Regions from separate parts of the Marinococcus sp. LNHM4E3-1 genome, predicted to be linked through region 2. Evidence: a T-box and tRNA genes for the amino acid it is inferred to sense, from the RefSeq annotation. Region 2 holds a T-box; the other holds one or more tRNA genes.
What was found. A T-box is a leader RNA that pairs with one kind of tRNA and senses whether it is charged. The one in region 2 lies ahead of pheS (phenylalanine--tRNA ligase subunit alpha), so its partner is inferred to be a tRNA-Phe.
Positions count from the first base shown of each region.

Region 1: it encodes a tRNA-Phe, which carries the amino acid that the T-box ahead of pheS (phenylalanine--tRNA ligase subunit alpha) is inferred to sense. The anticodon was not compared.

Region 1 covers NZ_JBQLID010000003.1:130,483-137,753, reverse strand. The annotation lists gene ACTRXI_RS04370 (YycH family regulatory protein) at 1-859, opposite strand, end outside; gene walK (cell wall metabolism sensor histidine kinase WalK) at 856-2,706, opposite strand; gene yycF (response regulator YycF) at 2,710-3,420, opposite strand; tRNA gene ACTRXI_RS04355 (tRNA-Phe) at 3,648-3,723, opposite strand; tRNA gene ACTRXI_RS04350 (tRNA-Asp) at 3,905-3,980, opposite strand; tRNA gene ACTRXI_RS04345 (tRNA-Glu) at 4,180-4,254, opposite strand; tRNA gene ACTRXI_RS04340 (tRNA-Lys) at 4,260-4,335, opposite strand; gene ACTRXI_RS04335 (adenylosuccinate synthase) at 4,478-5,770, opposite strand; gene dnaB (replicative DNA helicase) at 5,991-7,271, opposite strand, start outside.
Region 2 covers NZ_JBQLID010000006.1:59,431-66,701, forward strand. The annotation lists gene rplT (50S ribosomal protein L20) at 1-288, shown strand, start outside; gene ACTRXI_RS08085 (sigma-w pathway protein ysdB) at 334-741, opposite strand; gene ACTRXI_RS08090 (M42 family metallopeptidase) at 1,008-2,096, shown strand; gene ACTRXI_RS08095 (TrmH family RNA methyltransferase) at 2,202-2,969, shown strand; T-box leader at 3,025-3,243, shown strand; gene pheS (phenylalanine--tRNA ligase subunit alpha) at 3,292-4,326, shown strand; gene pheT (phenylalanine--tRNA ligase subunit beta) at 4,342-6,765, shown strand; gene zapA (cell division protein ZapA) at 6,883-7,134, shown strand; gene ACTRXI_RS08115 (CvpA family protein) at 7,140-7,271, shown strand, end outside.

The DNA of each region.
Region 1 (7,271 bases), on a different contig from region 2:
AATAGGTTGGGTTGGCATAACGAAGGTAATCCCCGGCATTATTAATCCGCAGCTCTCTCGTGCCGTCTGTGATGACTTCTGATGAATCATAGTTGTACGTCTGAAGGTTTTGTCCATTTCCTTCCGGCAGCAACACCTGCTGAAAGCTGTTGGCTGATAAACTCGTGGAAGCATAGGTATAATTCGTCCGGGATCCCGGATCTTCGGGAATATAAATATGCTTTTCATACCCGTTTTCATCAGCACTGTAAGTAAGCATGTTTTCGTATTCCGAGAGATACCGTTCGTGCTCCACATCGCTTTTATCCAGGCTGGTGTTGCTGTTTACAACTACACCCTGATCGTAGGAAACAAACGCAGCGTTCAGTTCTTCACTTGCCGGTGAAGCTGTTAATATAATCCGGTCAATCGAGCCATCCAGGATGCTGGATGCTTCATCGCTTTCATCCTCAAAGCTGAACAGTTCATTGATCATCGACCACGATACCGACGACGGAAATACAAGCTCCATCGAATATTCTGCTGAAGAGACGTTTTCGTACAGCTCATCATGCTCCAGGTCAGTCGCTGATGTTTCTGTGATGCTTGCCTCTTCGAGCTGCCGGAAGGCTTTGTCCAGGTCAGTTGAAGCCTGGTCCTCGGTCATGAGAACACTTCTGCCATTTGAACGCACTACTCCCTGATTCGGCCGGACGATTTCACCTGCTTCCCGGGTCTCTGCTATTTCTGTCGTTTCCTGTACGGTTTCAGAGGAATTGACGCTATCATATTCGGGCTGAAACGACCAGTTCTGCCAGGTAAGAAGCAGACTGCCTATTACTAAAATCGTTAACACCCAGGATTTGATTGTTTCTTTCATGATCCAGCCTCCGCTTTATTAATCACTGAATATGGCAGCGTAATTAATATAGTGGTTCCTTTTTTCCATTCACTGTCAGCCGCAATTCTTCCGCCGTGCGCATGGATAAATTCCTTGGCAATCGCAAGACCCAGTCCGGTGCCCCCGAGGTTTCTCGCTCTCGCTTTATCCACCCGGTAAAACCGGTCAAAAATACGGTGCTGGCTTTCTTTTGGAATGCCTACACCCTGATCGCTGATTTCCACGTCTACAGCATCGGCACGAGTAAACATCTGCACACTGATTTCCCCGCCATCCGGCGAGTACTTCACGGCATTTGAAAGCACGTTATCAAAGACTTGATAAATCCTGTCTTTGTCCATATCTACGTATACCGGGTAGGAAGGGACTTCTTTATAGAAAGCAATATTTTTATCCTTGTTAATCATTTCAAAGCGTTCAATCACCTGATTAATCATTTCAGACAGGTCCACAGTAAAAAAGTCCAGGCTGATTTCGTCACTGTCCATCCGCGAAAGCTGAAGCAGGTCGTTCACGAGCCGGATCATTCGGTCCGTTTCGTTCTGGGTCACCTGTAAAAAGCGGGGTCCCAGATTTTCATCCTGCATCGCTCCGTCTTCGAGAGCTTCCATGTAGCTCTTCAGCGTAGTCAGCGGAGTTCTTAATTCGTGAGAAACATTTGATACAAATTCCCGGCGCTCTCTTTCGATCTTTTCCTGCTCCGTGACATCATGAAGCACGGTAATCAGACCAGTAACCGGTCCGTCTTCGTTTCGCACGATGGAAAAGTTGGCCTGCAGCAGAAAATCCTGTTCCTCGCTGCTGAAATCCAGCATAATCGCTTCATTATAATCATACAGATCACTCGATGTCAGCGTCTCAGACAAATGCAGAGCTTCTGTAATGTACGTGCCTTCCATTTCGTCGCTGTTTTTGTTTAACAGCTGCTCAGCGCGTTTGTTCATCAAAATGATGCGCCCGAGTTCATCAGTGGCTATAACCCCGTCTGTCATATGGGTCAAAACCGAGCTTAATTTCTTCCTTTCATCCTCGGTGCTTGCCTGGCTCTCTTTTAGTTTCAGCGTCAGCTGGTTAAAGGAATGGGCCAGCTGCCCGATTTCATCGTTGCCGTACACGCGGACTCTGCGGGAAAAGTCTCCTTCCCCCATAATTTTAGCCTGGCGCTGCATGTCCGCGATAGGTCTTGTAATCGTGCGGGCTAGCAAAATACCAAGGATGGCGTTTAAAATCAGCACAATAATGCTCGCTGCAATTAAAATACTGCTGATGTCATTTACCAGGCTGTATACGCTCGACATGTCGGAACGCACGTACAATACACCCAGAATTTCTCCGTCTTCTTCGATCGGCCGCACAATTAAGCTGACCCTGTGGCCGCTGTCGGCGTCCCAGCGCACTTCTTCAAGCGTATTCCCTAATAACGCCCGCTGCACAAGGTCATCGTTCGATTGGTTATTGACGATATCCTGCTCGTTTATATTCGACGTGCCTAAAATAATCTGATTGGAGCCGATCACCCTGGCTTCCGGACTCGACTGTCCCGGATCATTATTTGCTCCTGAATTGGCAAATTGGCTTAATAAACTGTCGATATCCTCCTGAACCGTATTATCGTCTTCTCCTCGACTCTGTGTCAGTTCTTCCTGCACATTATACTCCAGAAGATCGGTCTGCTCGGCGAGCGTATCATTAAAATTTTCCACGAGCGTGTCTTCAAGAGCGCTCGTGAAAAATACGGTAATGAACTGCATCGCTACAAAAATCAGCAGCACGAAGATCAAAATGAGTTTAAAATGAATCGATTTGAAAAAATCGATAATCTTCATACATTACTTCTCCTGTTCTGGATGTTTTAAGTAGTATCCAACACCACGTCTTGTCACAATCCACTCAGGGAAGCTCGGATTGTCTTCTACTTTCTCTCTTAAACGGCGCACCGTTACGTCCACGGTACGTACGTCCCCAAAGTAATCATAGCCCCACACGGCCTGCAGAAGATGCTCTCTTGTCATTACCTGGCCGATATGGCGGCCAAGGTAAAGAACCAGTTCAAACTCCCGATGCGTAAGGTCTATCGGCTCCCCACGTTTTGTTACTAAATAAGCATCCGGGTCTACGAGAAGGTCACCGATTTTTATAGCATTCTGCGGCTCGGTGCTGCCTTCTTCTGCTGCCGGCTGCTTCCTGCGAAGATTGGCTTTAACTCTGGCCAGAAGCTCCCGGTTGCTGAACGGTTTGGTTACATAGTCATCTGCTCCAAGTTCAAGACCGAGCACCTTATCGATTTCCCCGTCTTTAGCAGTTAACATGATGATGGGCATATCAAACCGCTTCCGGACTTCTCTGCATACTTCCATGCCGTCCTTGTTTGGAAGCATGACGTCAAGAAGAATCAGATCCGGACCGAAATTATCCACCTTTTCTAAAGCTTCGTCGCCGTCATATGCACAAACAACCTGAAACCCTTCTTTTTGAAGATTAAATTCTAATATATCAGCAATTGGCTGTTCATCATCGACTACTAATATTTTCTCATCCATGTTCCCACCGCTCCATTCCTCAAATGTGAAAAGGCATAAATTCAATCATCTATGTGTAGTAACATCCTGCAAAGGTATGCCTCTTTATGTTTATTGCAAAATATTTAAGAGGATTACAATTCTCTTTCACATTGTAACACAGCTCTTTATCTGTTCCTATCGAGGCCGAAAGCCTGTGAAAAAAGCGCCTGGACGTCAATGTCCAGGCGCTGGTTATTTTATAAAAATGGTGGCTCGAGACGGAATCGAACCGCCGACACGAGGATTTTCAGTCCACTGCTCTACCGACTGAGCTATCGAGCCATGCTAAAAAAATAATTTTGCTTAGATACTGCTCTTGCTTCCAGGGCTACTGTCCTTACCCTCATTCTTTGCTTATTCGATGAAGCAATTCGGGACGGACAACTCGCAGAACATTCGGAGAAGTATCGCTTGTTGCTCTACCGACTGAGCTGCCTGGCCATGAGTAAATCAGAAAATAAAATGGCGGGCCTGACGGGATTTGAACCCGCGATCTCCTGCGTGACAGGCAGGCATGTTAACCACTACACCACAGGCCCTTTTTAAAAAGAATACACTGCGAATCTTATCGTCTGCTGCTTTCGTTCGCTGCAGTCACGTACGCTTTGTACGTTCCTTTGCTCTCTCCCTGGCAAACTCAACCTTCTGGTGTCTTCTTTCCAAAAATGAGTAAGGGGGAATACACTGCGAATCTTATCGTTTGTTTCAGTGATGTTCATTTTCTGCTTGATAAGAAAATGGTGACCCGTACGGGATTCGAACCCGTGTTACCGCCGTGAAAGGGCGGTGTCTTAACCACTTGACCAACGGGCCTTTCATGGTGAGCCATGGAGGATTCGAACCTCCGACCCTCTGATTAAAAGTCAGATGCTCTACCAACTGAGCTAATGGCTCCTAATATGAAGAAATTGTCGCTGTGGATAACGACAACATGAGTAATATTATCACGTCACAGATGCAATTTCAACTAGTTTTGCATGAAAAAAGTGATTCGTTGAAAAAAGCATCCGCCTCTATGGCAGATGCTTAGTGGTTTTTATTGGATAGCCCATACACCGCGGACCATATTTGTCTGATTCCGGTCCGGGCCTACTGAGAAAATGCTGATAGGAATGTTGGTCAGCTGGGAAATACGTTCAATGTAATGACGGGCATTTACCGGAAGATCCCCGAGCGACGAAGCACCGGTGATGTCTTCTGTCCAGCCCGGCAGCTCTTCATAAATCGGCTCGCACTCTGCAAGTACCTTCAGGCTCGCAGGGAATTCTTCCATAATCTCTCCCCGGTACTTATAGGCCTTGCATATTTTGAGCGTTTCAATACCGGTCAAAACATCAATGGAATTTAAAGATAAATCGGTGATCCCACTCACCCTGCGGGCATGACGCACGACTACGCTGTCGAACCAGCCGACACGGCGGGGCCGGCCGGTAGTGGTCCCGTATTCGTTTCCGACTTCACGAATCTGGTCCCCGGTTTCGTCAGACAGCTCTGTTGGAAACGGGCCGTCGCCAACGCGGGTCGTGTATGCTTTGGAAACGCCCACCACGTGCTGAATTTTGGACGGTCCTACTCCCGAACCGTTAGTTACGCCGCCGGCGATAGGATTTGAGGAAGTGACAAAGGGATACGTGCCCTGGTCGATATCAAGCATCACGCCCTGCGCACCTTCAAACAGCACCCGGCGGCCTTTATCGATCGCTTCATTCAACTCTACCGATGTATCACAGACATACTTCGCAAAGAACTGGCCATACTCATAGTATTCATCCAGAATATCTTCAAGCTCAAACCCTTCTGCGTCATACATTCTTTCGAGCAGACGGTTCTTTTCTTTCAAATTCCGCGACAGTTTTTCCCGGAATTCATCTTTATCCAGAAGGTCAGCAATACGGATGCCTACGCGGGCAGCTTTATCCATATAAGCCGGGCCAATGCCTTTACGGGTCGTTCCAATTTTATTTGTGCCTTTGCTGTCTTCTTCCACGGCATCGAGACGCAGATGGTAAGGAAGAATAACGTGGGCACGGTTGCTGATACGCAGGTTGCTTGTATCAACGCCGCGCTCATGCAGATATTCCAGCTCTTCAACGAGCGCTTTCGGATCAATAACCATTCCGTTTCCGATGACACATGTTTTATTATCATAAAAAATTCCGGACGGAATTAAATGAAGCTTGTATTTAGTTCCTCCGAAGACAATCGTATGACCAGCGTTATTTCCACCCTGGTAACGGGCCACAACCTCCGCATTTTCTGATAAGTAATCCGTTACTTTTCCTTTTCCTTCGTCTCCCCACTGAGTTCCTACAATTACTATTGACGACACAGCGTCCACCTCCACAATCTCTCCTGCCGGCACCTTAGGCATATTTTTCTTGCTTATCCAATAACGTTCACTTGGCTTCATCTAAAGTTTTCATATTCTTATTTTATTATGGAGAAAATCCCTTAGATAGTCTATCAACCACGGCACACAAAGTCAATAAAACACGAACATTAAAAGTTTTATTTGCTTAATTTGTTCGCTTATACAAAAAGCCCGGAGTCTAAGCTCCGGGCGGGATCTGATTATCGTCGTGTCGCCGGTCCAAATTAACGAATTTATTATATTCTTTAATAAAAGCGAGCTCGGCCGTACCAACCGGCCCGTTACGCTGTTTGGCAATAATAATTTCAATGATATTCTGGTTTTCGGATTCCTGATCATAGTAATCATCACGGTATAAAAACGATACAATATCTGCATCCTGCTCAATACTTCCGGATTCCCTTAAATCAGACATCATCGGGCGTTTATCCTGCCTGGATTCCACCCCGCGGGAAAGCTGGGAGAGCGCAATTACAGGGACCTCAAGTTCACGCGCAAGAGCTTTTAAATTTCGGGAGATTTCCGAAACTTCCTGCTGGCGGCTTTCCCCGCCTCTGCTGCTTCCCTGGATCAGCTGCAGATAGTCAATCAGAATCATTCCAATACCCCGTTCCTGCTTCAAACGGAGGCATTTCGCACGTATATCGTTTACCCGTATGCCCGGGGAATCATCAATAAAAATACCGGCTGAAGATAAGCTCCCCATCGCCATCGTCAGCTTTTCCCAGTCCTCTTCCTGAAGCGCACCGGTACGAAGACGGTTAGCATCAATGTTTCCCTCTGCACAGAGCATCCGCTGCACAAGCTGGGCAGCACCCATCTCCAGGCTGAAAATAGCCACATTTTCCTCGGTTTTTGTTGCAATGTTCTGGGCAATGTTTAAGGCAAAGGCCGTTTTCCCCATCGAAGGCCTCGCAGCCACAATCACCAGGTCACTGCGCTGAAATCCGGCAGTCATATGATCGAGCTCGGCAAAGCCGCTCGCAATTCCGGTTACGTCATTTTCCCGGTTCTGCAGCATTTCAATATTGTCATATGTTTCAATGAGTACATCTTTGATGGAAACGAAGGCAGACGAACGACGCTCCTGCGATACTTCCATTATAGTCTTTTCAGCTTCGTTAAGTACTTCCTCTACATCATGTTCTCCGCTGTAGCCTTCATTCACTATGTTAGTTGCCGCACGTATCAGCCGCCGCAGCAGGGACTTACTGTATACGCCCTGACTGTAATAACCAACGTTGGCCGCTGTCGGTACAGCATTTGCCAGATCGGTAAGATAAGAAAGACCGCCGATTTCTTCGAGCACCTGTTTTGCCTGCAGTTCCGTGCTGACCGTAATAAGATCAACCGGCTCTCCCCGTTCAGACAGCTCAATCATCGTATTAAAAATACGCTGATGCGACTGACGATAGAAATCTTCCGGCATCAAATGCTCCGTGGCAGTAATGAGTGCTTC
Region 2 (7,271 bases):
GGTTATAGAGGTTCTAAGCATAGACTGTTTAAAACAGCACAGGAACAGGTAATGAAGTCCCTGCAGTATGCTTACCGGGACCGTCGCCAGCGCAAACGCGAATTCCGTAAGCTGTGGATTGCACGTATTAACGCAGCAGCCCGTTTAAACGGCTTGTCCTACAGCCGCATGATGCATGGCCTGAAGCAGGGCGGTATCCAAATGAACCGTAAAATGCTCGCAGACCTTGCGGTAAATGACGAAAAAGCATTTGCAGAGCTTGCTGAAAAAGCGAAATCAAACTTATAATCAAACAAAAAAGCGGAGCGCCCGGTAAATCAGGCGTTCCGCTTTTTATTGTTTCTCGGGCTGTTTTGCTTCAAGCTGCTGCATGAACTCCTTCACCGGGCTGTTCCACTCGATAGCAGCTTCCGGATAGAGGGATAAAATTTCCCGCTCGAGAAAGGTGAAATCCTCGCGCTGGAAGCCGCGCAAATGCTCACTTTCAATCACCCACAGCGAAATCGTAACGACTTCAAACGATTTTTCGGTTGTACCTACGTATTTTTCGCCTTCAAACATGACGCCTTTATGGGTCGCCAGTAAATTTTTCCGCACGTTTTGCTGGTCATCAAGCAGATAGAATTGTTTTTTATGGTGAGCTGCTTCCAGCTTTCTCCTAGAATTATTCCAGTATCTCCAAAACGAGTATATGATAATAATAAGAGCGATCAACAGCAGCACTCGTAAAAGAATACCCAATCTTTACACCCTCCTCTGCATCTATCGGATTAAGCGTACATAAGCCTTCTCATTTCTAATATATACGCACAGTCTGCTAAAAAGTTTCACAGGCACCAGGGTATGATAGATTATGTTTGAGCCCTGCGGCAAAGTTCTTTATACTGAATATGGAAGAACCCGCACCACACCGCTTGTATGGATGAGAATATTAGCCCGCAGCATTAATAATATTTTCCCTTTGCATGTGTGTGTAAAACAACCGTACATAAAGGAGGCAGCACGAAATGGCAGAATTAGACCCGACATTGCAGATGCTAAAGGACCTCACGGACGCAAACGGCGTTCCGGGGAACGAACAGGAACCGAGAAAAGTAATGACCCAGTATATTTCTCCTTACGCCGATGAAATGAGCACCGATCGGCTGGGAAGCCTGATTGCTAAAAAAACCGGACAGGCCGGCGGTCCGAAATTAATGATTACCGGACATCTGGACGAAATTGGTTTTATGATATCGGGAATCGATGAGAATGGCTTTTTGAAATTCCAGACCCTCGGGGGATGGTGGAGCCAGGTGATGCTCGCCCAGCGGGTGAATGTAATGACGAGAAAAGGAAATATTACCGGGGTGATCGGCTCAAAGCCGCCGCATATTCTTCCGGCGGAGCAGCGCAAGAAAGCAATGGAAATTAAAGATATGTTCATCGATATCGGTGCTTCAAGCAAGGAAGAAGCAGAATCATTCGGCGTGCGTCCGGGAGATTCGGTCGTGCCGGTATGTGATTTTGAAGTGATGAATAATGAAAAACTGCTGATGGCAAAAGCCTGGGACAACCGTATTGGCTGTGCTATCGCGATTGAGGTGCTGAAGCGTCTCGAAAATGAATCCCATCCGAATGAAATTTACGGCGTCGGTGCTGTACAGGAGGAAGTCGGCCTGCGCGGAGCGAAAACAGCAACCAACCTTATTCAGCCGGATATCGGCTTTGCTGTCGATGTAGGGATTGCCGGGGATACGCCGGGTGTCACAAGTAACGATGCCAGAGCGAAAATCGGCAAAGGCCCGCAGCTTCTTATGATGGACGCCTCCGTCATCGCACACAAAGGGCTGCGTGATTTCGTTGTCGGTGTGGCTGAAGAGAAAGAAATTCCTTTTCAGTTCGACATGATGGCAAACGGCGGCACAGATGCAGGGTCTATTCATCTGTCCGGCGAAGGAGTACCGGCGATGGCCATTACGATTCCGACCCGCTATATCCATACGCATGCGGCTATTCTGCACCGGGATGACTTTGAGCATGCCGTGCAGTTAATCGTAGAAATTGCTAAGCGTCTGGACCGCGACACAGTAGATTCGTTAACGTACGAAGCATAAAATACCAGCCTTTCTGTCCATGAGGGACGGGAGGGCTGTTTATTTTCTTTCTGCGGCGGGGCAAAGTGTGCTACGATGAGAGAAAATACTGGGGGAGACAGCGAAGTGAAGCGGATAGAATCGGCAAAAAACCCGAAAGTAAAAGAGATAAAAAAACTTCATAAACGTAAGGAACGTGAAAGGTCAGGGCTTTTTTTAATTGAGGGAGACCACGCGCTGACAGAAGCCGTCCGGTCGGAGGCCTGGATTGAAGAAATTTTCATTGAAGAGCATAAAGAGTGGCCGCAGGTTTTTAATGAAATTCCAACACCGGCCACAGAGGTAACAGAAAGCGTAATGAAAGAAATAAGCTTGACGGAAACCCCGAAAAATATTGTAGCTGTATGCAGAATTCCTGAATTTTCTAATGTAAGAAGCGGTGGATATTCATTTTTCGTGCTGGTGGACAGCATTCAGGACCCAGGTAACCTGGGAACAATTATCCGGACGGTTGACGCGCTTGGAAAAGGGGTAGTCGTTCTCGGCACAGGTACGGTGGATGCGTACAATGAAAAGGTGGTCCGGGCGACCCAGGGCTCACTGTTTCATGTCCCGGTACTGCAGGAGGACCTGGGTGAATGGCTGGAATGGCTGCAGGAAACGGACATTCCGTGCTTTGGCACTTCGCTTGATGAAGGTACGTCGTATTCGGCACTTGAGCCGCAGCCTTACTTTGCGTTAATCATTGGCAACGAAGGAGCCGGCGTACAAAAGAAATGGCTCGAGCGGACCGACCAGAACCTGTACATTCCGATTCCGGGCCAGGCAGAATCGTTAAATGCGGCAGTTTCTGCCGGCATTCTGCTGTATCACTTGAAGCAGACAGATTGGTGATGGTTGCAATCGGGCCAGGCTTTTTCTATAATAATTCATATTGAAACATATAAACACAAATGCGCAGATGAAGAGTAGTAGCATCGCTTCCTGCTGAACAGGGAAAAGGTATCGCTGACTGAAAATACCTTGCAGTAAGGATTTGTGAATTCGCTTCGGAGCAGCCGCTGGAGTATTCCCTGTGGAAGAAAAGCGTGCCGGAACCTGTCGTTACAGGAGAGTGAGCTGTGCACTGCAGCTAACAAGGGTGGTACCGCGAGCCTTCGTCCCTTTCAGGGAGAGGGCTCTTTTTATTTGGCATAAAAATGGAGGGAATCAGAATATGATAGAACGCTTGGAGGAGCTGCAGCAGGAAGCGCTGCAGCAGATTGAAGAAGCTGGCGATACAAAGGAATTAGAGCAGGTGAGAGTAAAATACTTAGGGAAGAAGGGTCCGATTACGGAAGTGCTCCGGGGGATGGGGCAGCTGTCCAAGGAAGAGCGTCCTGTGGTCGGCCAGAAAGGAAACGAAGTACGGGAAGCTATTCAGGAGCGTCTGGAGAAAAAAACAAAAACGCTTGCCGACGAAGCATTAAAGGAAAAGCTTGAAAAAGAAACGCTCGATGTAACACTGCCGGGACGTAAGGTCCAACGAGGGGCGAAGCACCCGCTGACAAGCGTTGTGGAAGAAATTGAAGATATCTTTATCGGTATGGGGTTTGAAGTGACTGAAGGACCGGAAGTCGAAACCGATTATTATAACTTTGAAGCGATGAATCTGCCAAAAGATCATCCGGCCCGTGACATGCAGGACTCTTTTTATGTCAGCAGTGATCTGCTGCTGCGTACACAAACGTCGCCGGTACAGGCCCGCTCGATGGAACGCCACCACGGCGAAGGGCCGGTGAAAATCATCTGCCCGGGCAAGGTCTACCGCCGGGACGATGACGATGCTACCCACTCCCACCAGTTCATGCAGATCGAAGGGCTGATGGTTGACGAAAATATCCGTATGAGTGATTTAAAAGGGGTGCTCGAAACATTTGTGAAAAAATATTTCGGAGAGGAAAGAGAAATTCGTCTCCGCCCGAGCTACTTCCCTTTTACCGAGCCGTCTGCAGAACTCGATGTTTCATGCGGTATCTGCGCCGGGGAAGGCTGCCGCATCTGCAAGCATACTGGGTGGATTGAAGTTCTCGGGTGCGGGATGGTGCATCCGCGCGTGCTGGAAATGAGCGGTTTTGACCCGGACGTATACAGCGGCTTTGCCTTTGGCATGGGAGTAGAGCGCTTCTCCCTACTGAAATACGGCATTGATGATATCCGGCATTTTTACACGAACGATATGCGCTTTTTAAAACAATTCACTCGAGTATAGAAGGAGAATGCAGATATGTTGATCTCATATAAATGGCTGAAAGATTATGTGGATATTGAAGATATTACCCCCGAAGAAATTGCCGATCGCCTGACTACAGGAGGTGTAGAGGTGGACGCTCTGTACCGGCGTGCCGAACCGATTGAGGGATGCGTGGTCGGGTATGTTACCGAAGCCGAAAAGCATCCGGATGCGGATAACTTAAACATTTGCCAGGTGCATCAGGGAGCAGAGACAGTACAGATCATCTGCGGTGCTGACAACGTGGCAGCCGGACAGAAGGTCGTAGTGGCAAAGCCGGGCACCGTTCTGCCTGGGGGGATGGAAATTAAAGCAGCGGAAATCCGCGGCCAGCAGTCCAACGGCATGATTTGTTCTCTCCAGGAGCTCGGCGTGGAAGCCAAGCTGGTGCCTAAGCATGTGGCTGAAGGCATTTTCGTTTTTGACGAGGATCCGGAGACGGGATCGGATGCGGTAAAAGCTCTTGGCTGGGACGATACAGTGATGGATCTGGATATTACGCCAAACCGTGCCGACTGCCTGAATATCCTCGGGGTCGCCTACGAAGTGGCAGCTCAGCTGGACCGGACCGTCCGGCTCCCTGTGACTTCGGTAAAAGAAAGCGAAAAGCCTGCATCAGCAGCGGTTAATGTGAAAATCGAAAACGGCGAAGACACTCCTTATTACGGAGCGAGAGTCGCGGAAAACATTCAGGTGAATCCTTCTCCGTACTGGATGCAGAACCGCTTGATGGCTGCCGGCATCCGGCCGATCAGCAACATCGTGGACATTACCAACTATGTGCTGCTTGAATACGGGCAGCCGCTGCACGCGTTTGATTTTGACGCCTTCGGCTCCGACGAAGTGCTCGTGCGAAGAGCATTCGAAGACGAAGAAATACAGACGCTCGACGGTAATAAGCATCATCTTTCGACGGAGCATCTGGTCGTAACCAATGGTACAAAGCCGACAGCCCTTGCAGGAGTGATGGGTGGAGAGCACTCTGAGGTGAGCGACCAGACAACAAATATTCTGCTTGAAGCGGCCCTGTTTCATCCGTCCCTGATCCGCCAGGCGTCTAAAGATACGCGGATACGAAGCGATGCAAGTGTCCGTTATGAGCGGGGGCTCGACACGGAGAGAGTGGAGCAGGCAGCAGACCGGGCGGCGCATTTATTCGCTGAATATGCGGGCGCCACTGTGCTTCAGGGCATCGAGCAGGAGGACCACCGGGAGCCGGGCGGCCGCTGGGTACGGGTGAGTGATCGCCGTATCAATCAGCTGCTTGGAATGGAGCTCAGCGGTTCAGAAATGGTCCGTATTCTCGAACGTCTCGGCTTTCAGACCGCCGACAAGGAAACGAGCAGTATCGAAGTATATATCCCAAGCCGCCGCCCGGATATCCGCATTGAAGAGGATGTGGCTGAAGAAATCGCTCGGATGCACGGCTATCAGGACATTCCGAGTACACTTCCTAAAGGTGCTACAACGGCCGGAAGCCTGACTGCCGAACAGAAAAGAAAGCGGACAGTACGCCGTTTTTTGGAAAGTGCCGGGCTGAGTGAAGCTGTCACCTATTCCCTGACGACTGCCAGCTCAGCTTCCCGTTTCACGCTGTACCCGGAAAAGTATACGATGGAAGTAACCATGCCAATGAGCGAAGACCGCAGAGTACTGCGGCAGAGCCTGATTCCTCAGCTTCTTGAAGGAGTCAGCTATAACCGCAACCGCCAGACGAAAGATATCGCTTTGTTTGAAATGGGCTCGGTGTTTCTTTCCGAAGAAGAGAATGCTGCTGTACAGCCGGAAGAACGTATTATGCTTGCTGCGGTAGTAAGCGGAAGATGGGAAAGCCACCTATGGCAGGGAGAAACAAAAAATGCAGACTTTTACGTGATGAAAGGAATTGCTGAAGGCATTCTTGAAGAGCTGCACGTAGAAAGCCGTGCTTCGTTCACTTTGGCAGAGCACAGTGATATGCACCCCGGCCGTACCGCAGACATACAGCTGGATGGAAAAACGGTGGGATACGTCGGCCAAATTCACCCAACAACGGCTGGTGAGTGGGATATAGCCGAAACGTATGCCCTGCAGGTTGATTTAACCTCCCTGCTTCAGGCGGTGGAAACGCCGGTTCGTTATCAAACGCTTCCGCGCTTCCCTTCCACTACCCGTGATATTGCAATTGTTGTGGATGAAAATGTGCCTGCAGTTGAAGTAAAAGAAGTCATTGAGTCCGCAGGTGGAAGCACGCTTTACAGCACCTCCCTGTTTGACGTTTATCAGGGCGAGAATCTAACGCCCGGCAAAAAATCCCTGGCGTTCACGCTGGTCTACCTGGATCCGGAAAGAACACTGACCGATGAAGAGGTCAGCTCCGCGCACAACCAGGTGCTTCGCATGCTTGAAGAAAAAACCGGGGCAGAGCTCAGGCAGTAAACAGCTGCCGGGCATCTCCCGGTTTAAAAAAGGGCCTGTAAAGGGAAAGATATTCAGAGCCTTTTTATTCTGTTACTATTAAGGAAAAGGCACATTCAAGAACAGGGGGCGGAAGACGTGGCTGATGATCAAAGTAAAAAACGCACTACGGTTACAATATACGGCCAGCAGTACACGATTGTCGGTGATGAACAACCCTCGCATATTAATCAGGTCGCCAATTATTTAGATAAGAGAATGAAAGAGTATAAAGCATACAATCCTTATTTGGATACGACCCGCCTGGCGGTATTGACGGCTTTAAACGTAGTGGATGACTATATAAAACTCAAAGAAGAAGTAAACAAGGACAAAGATTCTGAAGGGTAATGGCTATGGAAATAGTAATAAACGTTCTGCTTGTTGTGATTTTAATCGGAAGCTTTTTTACAGGGCTTCAAAGAGGCTTTGTTCTTCAATTGCTTCGCCTTGTCAGTCTGGTGGCAGCGTTTATTGTTGCGTTTTTA